4 regions of the Enterobacter asburiae genome follow, and region 4 is predicted to be linked to each of the others. Evidence: predicted binding sites of a transcription regulator. Region 4 holds the regulator's gene; each other region holds the start of a gene.
The links. Region 4 encodes CRP, which controls carbon source genes, mostly activating them, when cyclic AMP is high. Its sites were predicted from a motif close to ATGTGANNNNNNTCACAT; they were not measured.
Positions count from the first base shown of each region.

Region 1: ldtB (L,D-transpeptidase) is a predicted target of CRP. The motif match lies at 1,408-1,425, and genes of this name have one in related genera.
Region 2: ACJ69_RS14710 (glycine dehydrogenase) is a predicted target of CRP. The motif match lies at 1,012-1,029, and genes of this name have one in related genera.
Region 3: serC (3-phosphoserine/phosphohydroxythreonine transaminase) is a predicted target of CRP. The motif match lies at 1,858-1,875, and genes of this name have one in related genera.

Region 1 covers NZ_CP011863.1:541,589-544,688, reverse strand. Annotated here, with positions in the region: gene ACJ69_RS02720 (ABC-F family ATPase) at 1-1,302, opposite strand, end outside; gene ldtB (L,D-transpeptidase) at 1,525-2,445, shown strand; gene ACJ69_RS02710 (GntR family transcriptional regulator) at 2,488-3,100, opposite strand, start outside.
Region 2 covers NZ_CP011863.1:3,046,153-3,049,252, reverse strand. Annotated here, with positions in the region: gene pmbA (metalloprotease PmbA) at 1-386, shown strand, start outside; gene cybC (cytochrome b562) at 428-814, shown strand; gene ACJ69_RS14710 (glycine dehydrogenase) at 1,130-1,468, shown strand; gene ACJ69_RS14705 (SFCGS family glycine-rich protein) at 1,479-1,841, shown strand; gene ACJ69_RS14700 (DUF4312 family protein) at 1,844-2,143, shown strand; gene ACJ69_RS14695 (DUF4311 domain-containing protein) at 2,166-2,942, shown strand; gene ACJ69_RS14690 (DUF4310 family protein) at 2,956-3,100, shown strand, end outside.
Region 3 covers NZ_CP011863.1:653,800-656,899, forward strand. Annotated here, with positions in the region: gene ycaO (30S ribosomal protein S12 methylthiotransferase accessory factor YcaO) at 1-992, opposite strand, end outside; gene ACJ69_RS03210 (DUF421 domain-containing protein) at 1,120-1,812, shown strand; gene serC (3-phosphoserine/phosphohydroxythreonine transaminase) at 1,975-3,063, shown strand.
Region 4 covers NZ_CP011863.1:3,924,045-3,927,144, forward strand. Annotated here, with positions in the region: gene ACJ69_RS18885 (YccS/YhfK family putative transporter) at 1-1,403, opposite strand, end outside; gene crp (cAMP-activated global transcriptional regulator CRP) at 1,461-2,093, opposite strand; gene ACJ69_RS18895 (OsmC family protein) at 2,405-2,809, shown strand; gene ACJ69_RS18900 (phosphoribulokinase) at 2,876-3,100, opposite strand, start outside.

The DNA.
Region 1 (3,100 bases), 1.3 Mb from region 4:
TTTTTTGATGTCGTCCTGGCTGAACAGCAGACGACCCAGAATGCTGCGCACCGCCTGCTCGTCGTCGCCTTCCTGCTTCCACTGGCTCATCCAGTCGAAGACGGTGAGGTCGTTTTCGAACTCGTACTCATGGTCTTGCGCGTAGTAGCCAATCTGCGCGTTTTCAGACCACTTCACGGTGCCGTTGTCCGGCTGCAGTTCGCCCACCAGGGTTTTCAGCATGGTGGATTTACCCACGCCGTTGGCACCGAGGATGGCAATCTTCTCGCCCACTTCCAGCAGCAGGTTGAATTTTTTAAACAGCGGGCCGTTCTCAAAGCCTTTTTCAAGAGCTTCCACTTCCAGCGCGTTACGGAACAGTTTCTTGTCCTGCTCGAAGCGGATGAACGGGTTCTGACGGCTGGAGGCTTTGACTTCGTCCAGCTTGATTTTGTCGATCTGACGCGCACGCGAGGTCGCCTGACGCGACTTAGAGGCGTTAGCGCTAAAGCGGCTGACGAAGGACTGCAGGTCAGCAATCTGCGCTTTCTTCTTGGCGTTATCCGCCAGCAGACGTTCACGCGCCTGGGTGGCCGCCGTCATGTATTCGTCGTAGTTGCCCGGGTAAACGCGCAGCTCGCCGTAGTCCAGATCCGCCATGTGCGTACAGACCATGTTCAGGAAGTGACGGTCGTGCGAGATGATGATCATGGTGCTGTCGCGATCGTTCAGCGTCTGCTCCAGCCAGCGGATGGTGTCGATGTCCAGGTTGTTCGTCGGTTCGTCGAGCAGCAGGATGTCCGGGTTAGAGAACAGCGCCTGTGCCAGCAGCACGCGCAGCTTCCAGCCTGGTGCAACTTCGCTCATCGGGCCGTAATGCTGTTCAACCGGAATGCCCACGCCCAGCAGCAGCTCGCCCGCGCGCGCTTCCGCAGAGTAGCCGTCCATCTCGCCGTACTGCGTTTCCAGCTCGGCCACTTTATAGCCGTCTTCTTCGCTCATTTCTGCCAGCGCGTAGATGCGATCGCGCTCCTGCTTCACTTCCCACAGTTCCCCATGCCCCATGATCACGGTGTCAAGCACGGTGAACTCTTCGAAGGCGAACTGATCCTGACGCAGCTTACCGATACGCTCGTTAGGGTCGAGCGATACGTTGCCGAGCGTCGGCTCCAGGTCACCGCCGAGGATCTTCATAAAGGTGGATTTTCCGCTACCGTTGGCACCAATCAGGCCGTAACGGTTGCCGCCGCCAAATTTGACGGAAATGTTTTCGAACAGCGGCTTACTGCCAAACTGCATAGTGACGTTGCTGGTAACTAACACGGGGAGATTCCTGCGAAAAGTGTGATAAACACGGCATTATGCCACAATTCCGAATTGAGATCCCGTGTTGCGGCAATCCACTAAACTTTAACAAAATCGAAAAAAATGTGATTTCGTACACATCTGAATTCCCTGTAAGCGGGAATGCACATATAATGCGCTCCCATCACAGATTCAGACTTATCAACTCATCGCCAGAATGGCTTAGATACCTCGCACAACATGAACATGAAATTAACAACGCTTTTTGCGGCGGCGTTAGCCGTAGTAGGTTTTTGTAAGACCGCGTCTGCGGTGACGTATCCCCTGCCAACAGACGGTAGCCGTCTGGTAGGCCAGAACCAGGTTGTGACGGTACCAGAAGGTAACTCTCAGCCACTGGAGTATTTCGCTGCGCAGTACCAGCTGGGCCTGTCTAACATGCTGGAAGCGAACCCGGGCGTTGACCCGTATCTGCCGAAAGCGGGTACCGTGCTGAATATCCCTCAGCAGCTGATCCTGCCGGATACCGTTCATGAAGGTATCGTGATTAACAGCGCCGAAATGCGTCTGTATTACTACCCGAAAGGCACCAACACCGTTATCGTGCTGCCAATCGGTATCGGCCAGCTGGGTAAAGACACCCCGATGAACTGGACCACCAAAGTTGAGCGTAAGAAAGCGGGCCCAACCTGGACGCCGACCGCTAAAATGCACGCGGAATACATCGCTGCGGGCGAACCGCTGCCAGCCGTTGTGCCGGCAGGCCCGGATAACCCAATGGGTCTGTACGCGCTGTACATTGGCCGCCTGTACGCTATCCACGGCACCAACGCCAACTTCGGTATCGGCCTGCGCGTAAGCCACGGCTGCGTGCGCCTGCGTAACGACGACATCAAGTTCCTGTTCGAAAACGTGCCGGTCGGTACGCGCGTGCAGTTCATCAACGAACCGGTGAAAGCGACCTCTGAGCCAGACGGCAGCCGCTACATCGAAGTGCACAACCCGCTGTCCACCAGCGAAGACCAGATCAACAACAACGAAATCGTCCCTGTTACGCTGAACAGCGCGGTGCAGGCGGTGACTTCTCAGCCAGACGTAGAAACGGCGATTGTTGACCAGGCCGTGCAGAACCGCTCCGGTATGCCGGTGCGTTTGAACTGATAAAGAAGCATTAAAAAAGCGGGCCTCGTTGCCCGCTTTTTTTTATCCGTTATTCACGATCACGATCCCGCCGTGGTCGTACCGATAGTGGCAGTGCGCATACTCCAGCGGCGTGCCATCCTCCAGATAAATCACCTGCTCCACTTCCAGTACGGGATCGGTCTGCTCGCAGACCAGATGCTCCCTGTCCAGCGCGTTGGGTTTAAGCGCCCGCACCACCCGATACGACCCCATAATTTTCAACGCCAGCGTCTCCTGCACGTACTGGAACACTGAACCTTCAAGATGGTTTTTCGTCAGGCCCGGCACCAGATTCATCGGCATCACCGTGGAATCCAGCGACATCGGTTCGCCGTTCAGCAAACGGAGTCGAATGAAGTCATAGATCGGCGCATCGGCGTTAATCATCAGCGACGCCTGCTCTTTGTCGTTCGGGAAGCGCAGCTCGAAATGCACCACCCGGCTGGTCACCGTTCCCAGATGTTCCCAGGTTTTGGTCGCACCAAAGTAGTCGCTGCCGGAGAGATCCCACTGCGAGAGCTGAAGAAAGTTTTTGCGGATGAACGTGCCCTGCCCCTGACGGGTATAGACCAGACCTTCGACGATCAGCTGGCGCATCGCCTGCTGAATGGTCATCCGGCTGGAGCTGAACTCC
Region 2 (3,100 bases), 880 kb from region 4:
TTCTGACGCAGTGGCTGCTGACCAACTACTCCGCGCGCAAGCTGGGGCTGAAAAGCACCGGACACGCTGGCGGCATCCACAACTGGCGCATTGCCGGACAGGGCCTGAACTTTGAGCAGATGCTGAAAGAGATGGGCACCGGGCTGGTGGTCACCGAGCTGATGGGGCAGGGCGTAAGCGGCATCACCGGCGACTACTCGCGCGGCGCGGCGGGCTTCTGGGTGGAAAACGGCGAAATCCAGTATCCGGTAAGCGAGATTACGATTGCCGGCAACCTGAAGGACATGTGGCGGAATATCGTTACGGTCGGTAACGATATTGAAACACGTAGCAATATACAGTGTGGTTCTGTACTTCTGCCGGAAATGAAAATCGCCGGTCAGTAATACCCGTAAAGGCGTTTTAATAATAAAAAAGGAAGTGAGCAATGCGTAAACATCTGTTAGCGATCGTCGCGGCTTCAACGCTGGTTCTTGGCTCTTCTGCGTTTGCTGCCGATCTTGAAGACGACATGGGCATCCTCGGTCAAAACCTGAAGGTGGTGCAGAAAACCGACAATGCGGCTGAAATGAAAGACGCGCTGACCAAAATGCGTGAAGCGGCGCTGGACGCACAAAAAGCGACGCCTCCGAAGCTGGAAAGCAAAGCGGCAGACAGCGCAGAGATGAAAGACTACCGCCACGGCTTTGACGTGCTGGTCGGCCAGATCGACGGCGCGCTGAAGCTGGCTAACGAAGGCAAAGTGAAGGAAGCCCAGGCGGCGGCCGAGCAGTTTGTGACGACCCGTAACACCTATCACAAGAAATACCGTTAACCGATCGCGCATCTGACAAACAACCAGCGGGGGCCAGTGGCTCCCGTTTTTTTTACGCGGTAATAAGTAAACCCTATCGCCATCACATTTTTGCGTCACCACGCCTGAACGTTTCGTTTCCCCGGCGCGCATTTTGCCGCTGGAATACGTGATATTCATCACGCAAATACCGGGATTAATTCAGATTCACCGCATTTATGTGGCACAGATCACTGCTGCGGCTCGCCTTTCCACTTCGAAGTGGAAAACAACTCGCTACAAACAATTCCCCCCCAACGTTAGTTTTATTCCAGAGCCATTAACGGGGTAAGACCAGTGATTAACGGAGCGGTAATGAACGACGTTGGGGAACAGGCGGAGCAAACAGAACAGCTCGCGAACACCATGCTGCAGCAGGTTTATGCCCTGCTGGCCCGGAACAACATCATCCCCAATGCGGTACAGGAGCAGATGCTCACCTCACACGTGCGCGCAATGGCGCACCGGTCCGTGACCGGCGAGCCGCTGCCGGAGGTTGAAGCAGAGCTGTTTGACGAAATTTCACCGGATTCAATGCGGCTCGCCCGTGAAGTGGTCGCGCAGTTTGGCAATCTTCCTGATGAAGAAGCCTGGCTGCTCTCCGTTCACTTTGAAGTCGCGAAAGACAACCTTTAAGGAGCAACACATGGAACAGATTACAGTCGTGATTGGCGATCGCCTGGGTAAAGGTCAGAAAGTGGCTGCCGGTGTGGAAAAAGCAGGTGGACGCGCGGTGGTTGTGCCGGGCATGGCGGCGGACATGAAGCTCGGCGACATGATGAAGGCGGAAAACGCCACCTTCGGCATCTCCTTCTGCGGCAGCGGCGGCGCGGGTGCCATCACTGCCCAAACCAAATATGGCTACAAGGCCAAATACGGCATGCGTTCCGTGGAAGAAGGCGTGACCGCCATCAACGAAGGCTGCAACGTGCTGGGCTTTGGCTTTATGGATAAAGAAGAGCTGGGCGAGCGTCTGGTACAGGCGTGGCAGAAGAAATACGGCGCATAAGCATGAAAGAACAGTTCACAACCACGGTGAGAGTGAAGGGAAAAGGCGACGCCAAAGCGCGCGCCTTTGCCGACGCGCTCAACCACGTTCAGGCCGCGGTGATGAAAGCCTCACCGCATATCTTACTGCGTATTGAGCCACAGGATGTGCAGGTCGTTCAGGCGCAAGAAGCGGTGCGAAAAGAAGCGTTTCTGTTCTTCTTTCTGCGCCGGGAAAGACGCACCTACAGCGTGGAGCTGGATGTGACCGTCAACGTGACCGCTATCAATCTTGACCAGGTGGATTTCGTCACGCAACGCTGATTATTCATAAAAGGGCAGACTGATGTTCTTAATTATATTAATAAAATCGCTCATCATTGGCGGCCTGGTTGGCGTCGGTGTCGGAGCCGGGGCTGCACGCATGTTTCATGCGCCTACCACTCAGGGTATGGGCGCGTTTCGTACGTTGGGGGAGCTGAACTCCTGTGAAGGGGATCCGGCGTCCCACTTCTCCTTTGGGTTAGGTTTCTTCTTTAACGCCTGGGCCTCTTCCGTGGCCGCAGGTGCCTTCACACAGGACGTTGACCACCGCATCATCCCGAACTGGGGTGCTGCTGCACTGATGATCAAAAACCGTAACGTCGGCGAAACGCTGCACGACCCGCGCAAAATGGCGATTGCCTGCGGCGTGATCGGCATGCTCGTCGTCACCTTCCTGAACCTGACCGCCTCCTCCGTTCCGGCAGCGCTTCAGGTCACCGCCGTCAAAGTGCTGGTGCCTGCGGCAAACCTGCTGGTGAACACCGTGATGCCGGTGATCTTCTGGCTGGCGGCCATCGACGCGGGTAAAAAATCGGGCTTCTGGGCCACCATCTTTGGCGGCGCGGCGCAGCTGATCATGGGCAACGCCGTACCGGGCCTGGTGCTGGGGATCCTGATCGGGAAAGGTGTGGAAGAGAGCGGCTGGAACCACGTCACCAAAGTGATGATGGCGGCGATCGTCCTGCTCTTCGTGCTGAGCGGCTTCTTCCGCGGCTTCGACATGAAGATGATCGAATCCTTCCATCTGACCGTGCCGAACTGGCTCGACATGATCCACAACTCGCTCAGCGGTAAATAACAGGAGCCTCTACATGGAACAGAATAAAGGTTTTTGGTATGCCGACTGGTCGTTCCCGATCTTCGTTGGCCTGCTCTCCTCCGGCGTTTTCGCCGGGACGCACATGTACTACCTCTACGGCATCGGTGCGTTTAACGAAGTGGCCTTCGTGGCGATGC
Region 3 (3,100 bases), 1.4 Mb from region 4:
GAAATTAAACCGCTGGAGTCAATGAAGTGGGTTTCAAGGTTGGTATGCTCGGCCACTTCTTCATCGTCAAACGTTGGCGGAGTGAAGACGTCGAGATCTTTCAGGCTACGGCCCTGCAGCAGCTCGGTAACGGTACGCTCCAGCGCCACGCCGAAGTCAGGGTGCGCGCCGAATGAGGCGAAGCAGGTACCGTTGGCCGGGTTAAACAGCACCACGCAGATAACCGGGTACTTGCCGCCCAGCGAGCCGTCATAGGCAAAGATTGGGAAACCTTCTGCTTCCAGCTTAGCGATGGACTCTACTACGCCCGGGTAGCGCGCCAGCACGTCTGCCGGAATTTCTGGCAGGCTGATGGATTCAGCGATGATGCGGTTTTTAATGTGGCGTTCAAAGACTTCAGACAGGCCCTGCACGCGCGCTTCATTGCGGGTGTTACCGGCGGACATACCGTTGGACACATACAGGTTGCCGACGATGTTCATCGGGATATACACGGTCTGCTCGTCAGACTGACGGGTGAACGGCAGGGCGCAGATACCGCGATCCTCGTTACCGGACTGGAGATCGATCAGCATGCTGGCGGTCAGTTCGCTGTCTGGATCGTAGAAGGCACGCAGGCGCGCGTCGAGAATACCTTCCGGCAGCTCGTCATCTTCGGTCAGCGGGAACCATTTTTCATTTGGATAGTGAACGAACGGACCGTTAGCGATGTTCTCGCCCAGCCAGAAGTCTGCGAAGAAATAGTTGGTGGACAGACGCTCAAAATACTCACCCAGCGCAGAGGCCAGTGCCGCTTTTTTTGTCGCGCCTTTACCGTTGGTAAAGCACAGGGCACAGTCTTTATCGCGAATATGCACGGACCAGACATGAGGCACCGGATTGAGCCAGGAGGCTTCTTCGATGTTAAAACCCAGGTCGGTCAGTTTCTGCTGGAAGCGAGCGATGGAATCTTCCAGAGCGGCGTCTTTGCCGGGGATAAACGTTTGAGTCATGGCGTTCACTTTTATCGTACGTAAAGCGCGCAATGATACGGGTTTTGCGTGACGGGTGCTATCTTCGGCGAAAATAAAAGGCTGGGCTATGCTTAGTGGCAGTAACTGACTGTTAAGGCATAGAAAAATGAAAGCATTTGATCTCCAGCGGATGGCGTTTGATAAAGTTCCTCCTGAATTTCTGGGCGAAGTGGCGCTGCGCAGCCTGTATACCTTCGTACTCGTCTTCCTGTTTCTAAAAATCACCGGCCGCCGCGGCGTGCGGCAGATGTCGCTCTTTGAGGTGTTGATCATCCTGACGCTGGGGTCTGCGGCGGGGGACGTCGCCTTTTATGACGACGTGCCGATGGTGCCGGTGTTTATCGTTTTTGTCTCACTGGCGCTACTTTACCGTCTTGTCATGTGGCTGATGTCGAAAAGCGAAAAGCTGGAAGATCTGCTTGAAGGGAAGCCGGTCGTTATCGTCGAGGACGGACAGCTGGCCTGGGAAAATGTACAAAGCGCTAATATGACCGAGTTTGAGTTCTTTATGGAGCTACGCCTGAACAGCGTTGAACAGCTCGGGCAGGTGCGTCTGGCGATCATGGAAACTAACGGGCAAATCAGCGTCTATTACTATTCTGACGACGAGGTGAAGCCGGGACTGTGTATCCTGCCGGATACGCTCATTGAGCGTTTCAGAACGGTACCGGAATCAGGCGAGTATGCATGCGTAAGATGTAGCCATGTAGTCGCGATGCAGCCGGGGGATCGCCAATTATGCCCCCGCTGTGCAAATCCGGAATGGACGAAGGTTAGCCGGGCCAAACGTATCACCTGACAGCCATTTTGTCGGTTTTGTCTTAGCGAGGCGGCAGATTGTTTTGTGTGATGCGGGCCACATTTCACGGGTCATAAGTTTTAGACATTGCGGCGCGTGTCACTGAATGATAAAACCGATATCCACAGTTATAACTTATGGCTTTTAGCGTGGTGAGGGGAAATGGCTCAAGTCTTTAATTTCAGTTCAGGTCCGGCAATGTTACCGGCAGACGTGCTTAAACAGGCTCAACAGGAACTTTGTGACTGGAACGGTCTCGGTACGTCGGTGATGGAAATCAGCCACCGTGGTAAAGAGTTTATTCAGGTGGCGGAAGAGGCAGAAAAGGATTTTCGCGATCTGCTGAATATTCCCTCGAACTACAAAGTATTGTTCTGCCACGGCGGTGGACGCGGCCAGTTTGCAGGCGTTCCGCTGAATATTCTCGGTGACAAAACGACGGCTGACTACGTTGACGCGGGTTACTGGGCGGCAAGCGCCGTTAAAGAAGCGCATAAATACTGCACGCCGAATGTTATCGACGCCAAAGTGACCGTTGACGGTCTGCGCGCCGTGAAGCCAATGAGCGAGTGGCAGCTTTCCGATAACGCAGCGTATCTGCACTACTGCCCGAACGAAACCATTGACGGGATTGCCATCGACGAGACGCCAAACTTCGGCAGCGATGTCGTGGTTGCCGCCGACTTCTCCTCCACCATTCTGTCTGCGCCAATTGATGTCAGCCGCTACGGCGTTATCTATGCGGGCGCGCAGAAAAATATCGGTCCGGCCGGTTTGACTATCGTCGTCGTGCGTGAAGACCTGCTGGGTAAAGCGCATAAATCCTGCCCGTCGATTCTCGATTACACCGTGCTGAACGATAACGACTCTATGTTCAACACCCCACCAACGTTTGCCTGGTATCTCTCCGGCCTGGTCTTCAAATGGCTGAAGCAAAACGGCGGCGTGGCGCAGATGGACAAGGTCAATCAGCAGAAAGCTGAACTGCTGTATGGCGTGATCGACAAGAGCGATTTCTACCGCAACGATGTGGCGAACGCTAACCGTTCCCGCATGAACGTGCCGTTCCAGCTGGCGGACAGCAGCCTGGACAAAGTGTTCCTGGAAGAGTCCTTCGCGGCAGGTCTGCATGCGCTCAAAGGCCACCGTGTCGTTGGCGGCATGCGTGCCTCCATCTATAACGCGATGCCGCTGGAAGGCGTTAAAGCCCTGACGGATTTCATGATCGACTTCGAACGTCGTCACGGTTAATTTGCTGTTTTTCACCCCCGCAGCGTCCCTGCGGGGT
Region 4 (3,100 bases):
GCCGTCACCGTAAAGCCCACCATCGCCCAGCCGTAATTTTTGCGGATAATCAGGTAGCTCACCAGCGTAACCGCCAGCATGCCTGCCAGGGTATAGCCTTCCGGCACGTGGAAGTGCAGCGTCACGCCCGCGATGATCAGCCCGGCCATCGTTCCGCCAGCCCGATGCAGAATACGCACCCGCGTGGCGCCGTAGCCGTTCTGGGTGACAAACAGCACGGTCATTAAGATCCAGTAGGGTTTCGGCAGGTGCAGCGCCATACCCATCAGGCTGGCGGTACTGAGCATCACGCTAATCCTTGCGGCGTTGCGCAGGGCGGACGATTTAAGAGAAAGATAGCTTTTGAGCGCGGGCAATAGCGGAAGCCGTTTCTGCTTATCCGCCATCAGGTCGCGGGGATAAAGCGGGCGCTGCGTGCGCAACACGCGGGCGATACGGCTGAAGTGCCAGGCGGCAAACTGGCCGACGGGGTTATCCGGATGCTGACGGGCGATTTTCTCCAGCGCGCCCAGCTGCTTATCCATGTTAAAGCGCGTCGGGTAGCGGTGATAGAGAATATCATCGGCCAGCACCCGCAGGCGTGCGGACACGGTCTGCGCGTTCCAGCGGATCACCGCTTCGGCGTGGCTGCGCTCGACCAGCTTTTGCACCTCCTGCGGGTGGTGAAGGCTAACGGAGATATGCTCCTGCAGATCCAGCCCGACCTGGAAGGTGCGCAGCAGCCGCTTGTATTCGTGGTTCTTGTTGGCGGCGAGCATATGCAGCTGCTGATAGCACTGGCTTATGAGATCCACCACCTTCTGCTGGCGCGTCAGCAGCGGCGGTAAGGATTTTTCCGGATCGGTATGCTGGGTGAGCAGGGTGTATTTGGCCTCGCAGTAATCCGCAAGCTGCACATAGAGCAGGCTCAGGGATTCACGCAGCGGCTGTTCGCGCCACAGCCAGAACCAAAACCAGTTAAACAGCCCGTACCATAATGTCCCCAGGGCGTAAATCAGCAGTGGCTCCCACACCGGCATATTCCCTGCAAGGCTCAGCGTGAAAATGGCCGCAATCAGCGAGGCGGGAAGCAGGCGGGCGTGCAGCGAACTGATTTCCGCCGTGACGCCGAGGGTCATCGCCAGCACGGTCAGGATCAGCGGCAGCGGGATATCCCGGGCAAGCAGAAGTTGTACGGCGAGGCTACAGCCGGCAAACAGGCAGCCACCGATAATCAGGCGTTTGAAAAAGCGCTTATGCGGCGTGTCCAGACCGGCGATGTTGCAGCAGGCGGGCACGAGGGAAAACAGCAGGCCTTGCTGAAGATGTCCGAGGATCAGGCCTATGGCCACAGGAAGACACAACACCAGCGTTTGTCGCAGTGCGTAGTTAACTTCCGGGTGATAGATCAGCCTGCGCCACATGGGGAGTAGAGACAAAAACGGCGTGACACCTTGCGATGGCACGCCGTTTAAGCGGAATTAACGCGTTCCGTAAACCACGATGGTTTTACCGTGGGCGGAGATCAGGTTTTGATCTTCCAGCATTTTCAGGATACGGCCCACTGTTTCACGGGAGCAACCGACGATCTGACCAATTTCCTGACGGGTAATTTTAATTTGCATGCCGTCCGGGTGGGTCATGGCGTCTGGCTGTTTCGCCAGGTTCAACAGGGTTTGTGCGATACGGCCGGTAACGTCCAGGAAGGCGAGGTTACCCACTTTCTCTGACGTAACCTGCAGACGGCGCGCCATTTGGGAAGAAAGACGCATCAGGATGTCAGGGTTAACCTGAATCAGCTGACGGAACTTCTTGTAAGAAATTTCAGCCACTTCACATGCTGTCTTTGCACGAACCCAGGCGCTACGTTCCTGGCCCTCTTCAAACAGGCCCAGTTCACCGATGAAATCGCCCTGGTTCAGATAAGAAAGGATCATCTCTTTCCCTTCTTCATCTTTGATCAGCACTGCCACCGAGCCTTTAACGATGTAATACAACGTTTCCGCTTTTTCACCCTGGTGAATCAGCGTGCTCTTTGATGGGTACTTATGAATGTGGCAATGAGACAAGAACCATTCGAGAGTCGGGTCTGTTTGCGGTTTGCCAAGCACCATGCGCTGTTATCCTCTGTTATAAGCTGTCACCAGAGTCATCAGATGCATCCGGACTCTGGGGTTGCAATCGAATTCTTACCCATACCCTGGGAAGTCGGCTACCGTAACGTTTCGCAGCCAGTAAAGTTTGATGTCCTCTGCATACACGTGTAACGTCAATGTATTACTGTAGCATCCTGAGTGTTTTAGCATAGCTTTCGCCGCGTGTCTCCTGGTGTCTCGCTTCAGCATGATGCAGGTCGCCTTCCATTGCGAGAAATGTAACGCACGCGTAATCTGTCACCAAAAATGCAACGTTGGAGTTTAAGAATATGCAAGCGCGCGTGAAATGGGTTGAAGGTTTAACGTTCCTGGGCGAGTCCGCGTCAGGACACCAGATTTTGATGGACGGTAACTCCGGCGATAAAGCACCCAGCCCAATGGAAATGGTGCTGATGGCGGCAGGCGGATGCAGCGCAATTGATGTGGTATCGATTCTGCAAAAAGGACGTCATGACGTGACGGATTGTGAAGTCAAACTCACGTCAGAACGTCGCGAAGAGGCGCCACGCCTGTTCACCCATATTAACCTGCACTTTGTGGTCACCGGTAAAGAGCTGAAAGACGCGGCGGTCTCGCGTGCGGTTGACCTGTCTGCGGAGAAGTACTGCTCGGTGGCGTTAATGCTGGAGAAAGCGGTAAAAATCACGCATTCGTATGAAGTGATCGAGGCGTGATTGATGGGGCATCGTGCGTGTTGATGCCCTCACCCTAACCCTCTCCCACTGGGAGAGGGAACATGCTCACGCGATCTGTTTCCCTTCCATCAGTCGCTCCACCAACGGCGTCATGATGAGCTCCATCGCCAGCCCCATTTTTCCGCCCGGCACCACTAACGTATTCATGTGCGAAATAAAAGAGCCCTGCAGCATGGCCAGCAGCCAGGGGTAATCAATGCCGTCGAGATTGCGGAAATGGATCACTACAAAGCTTTCATCCAGCGACGGGATGCTTTTGGCCGCGAACGG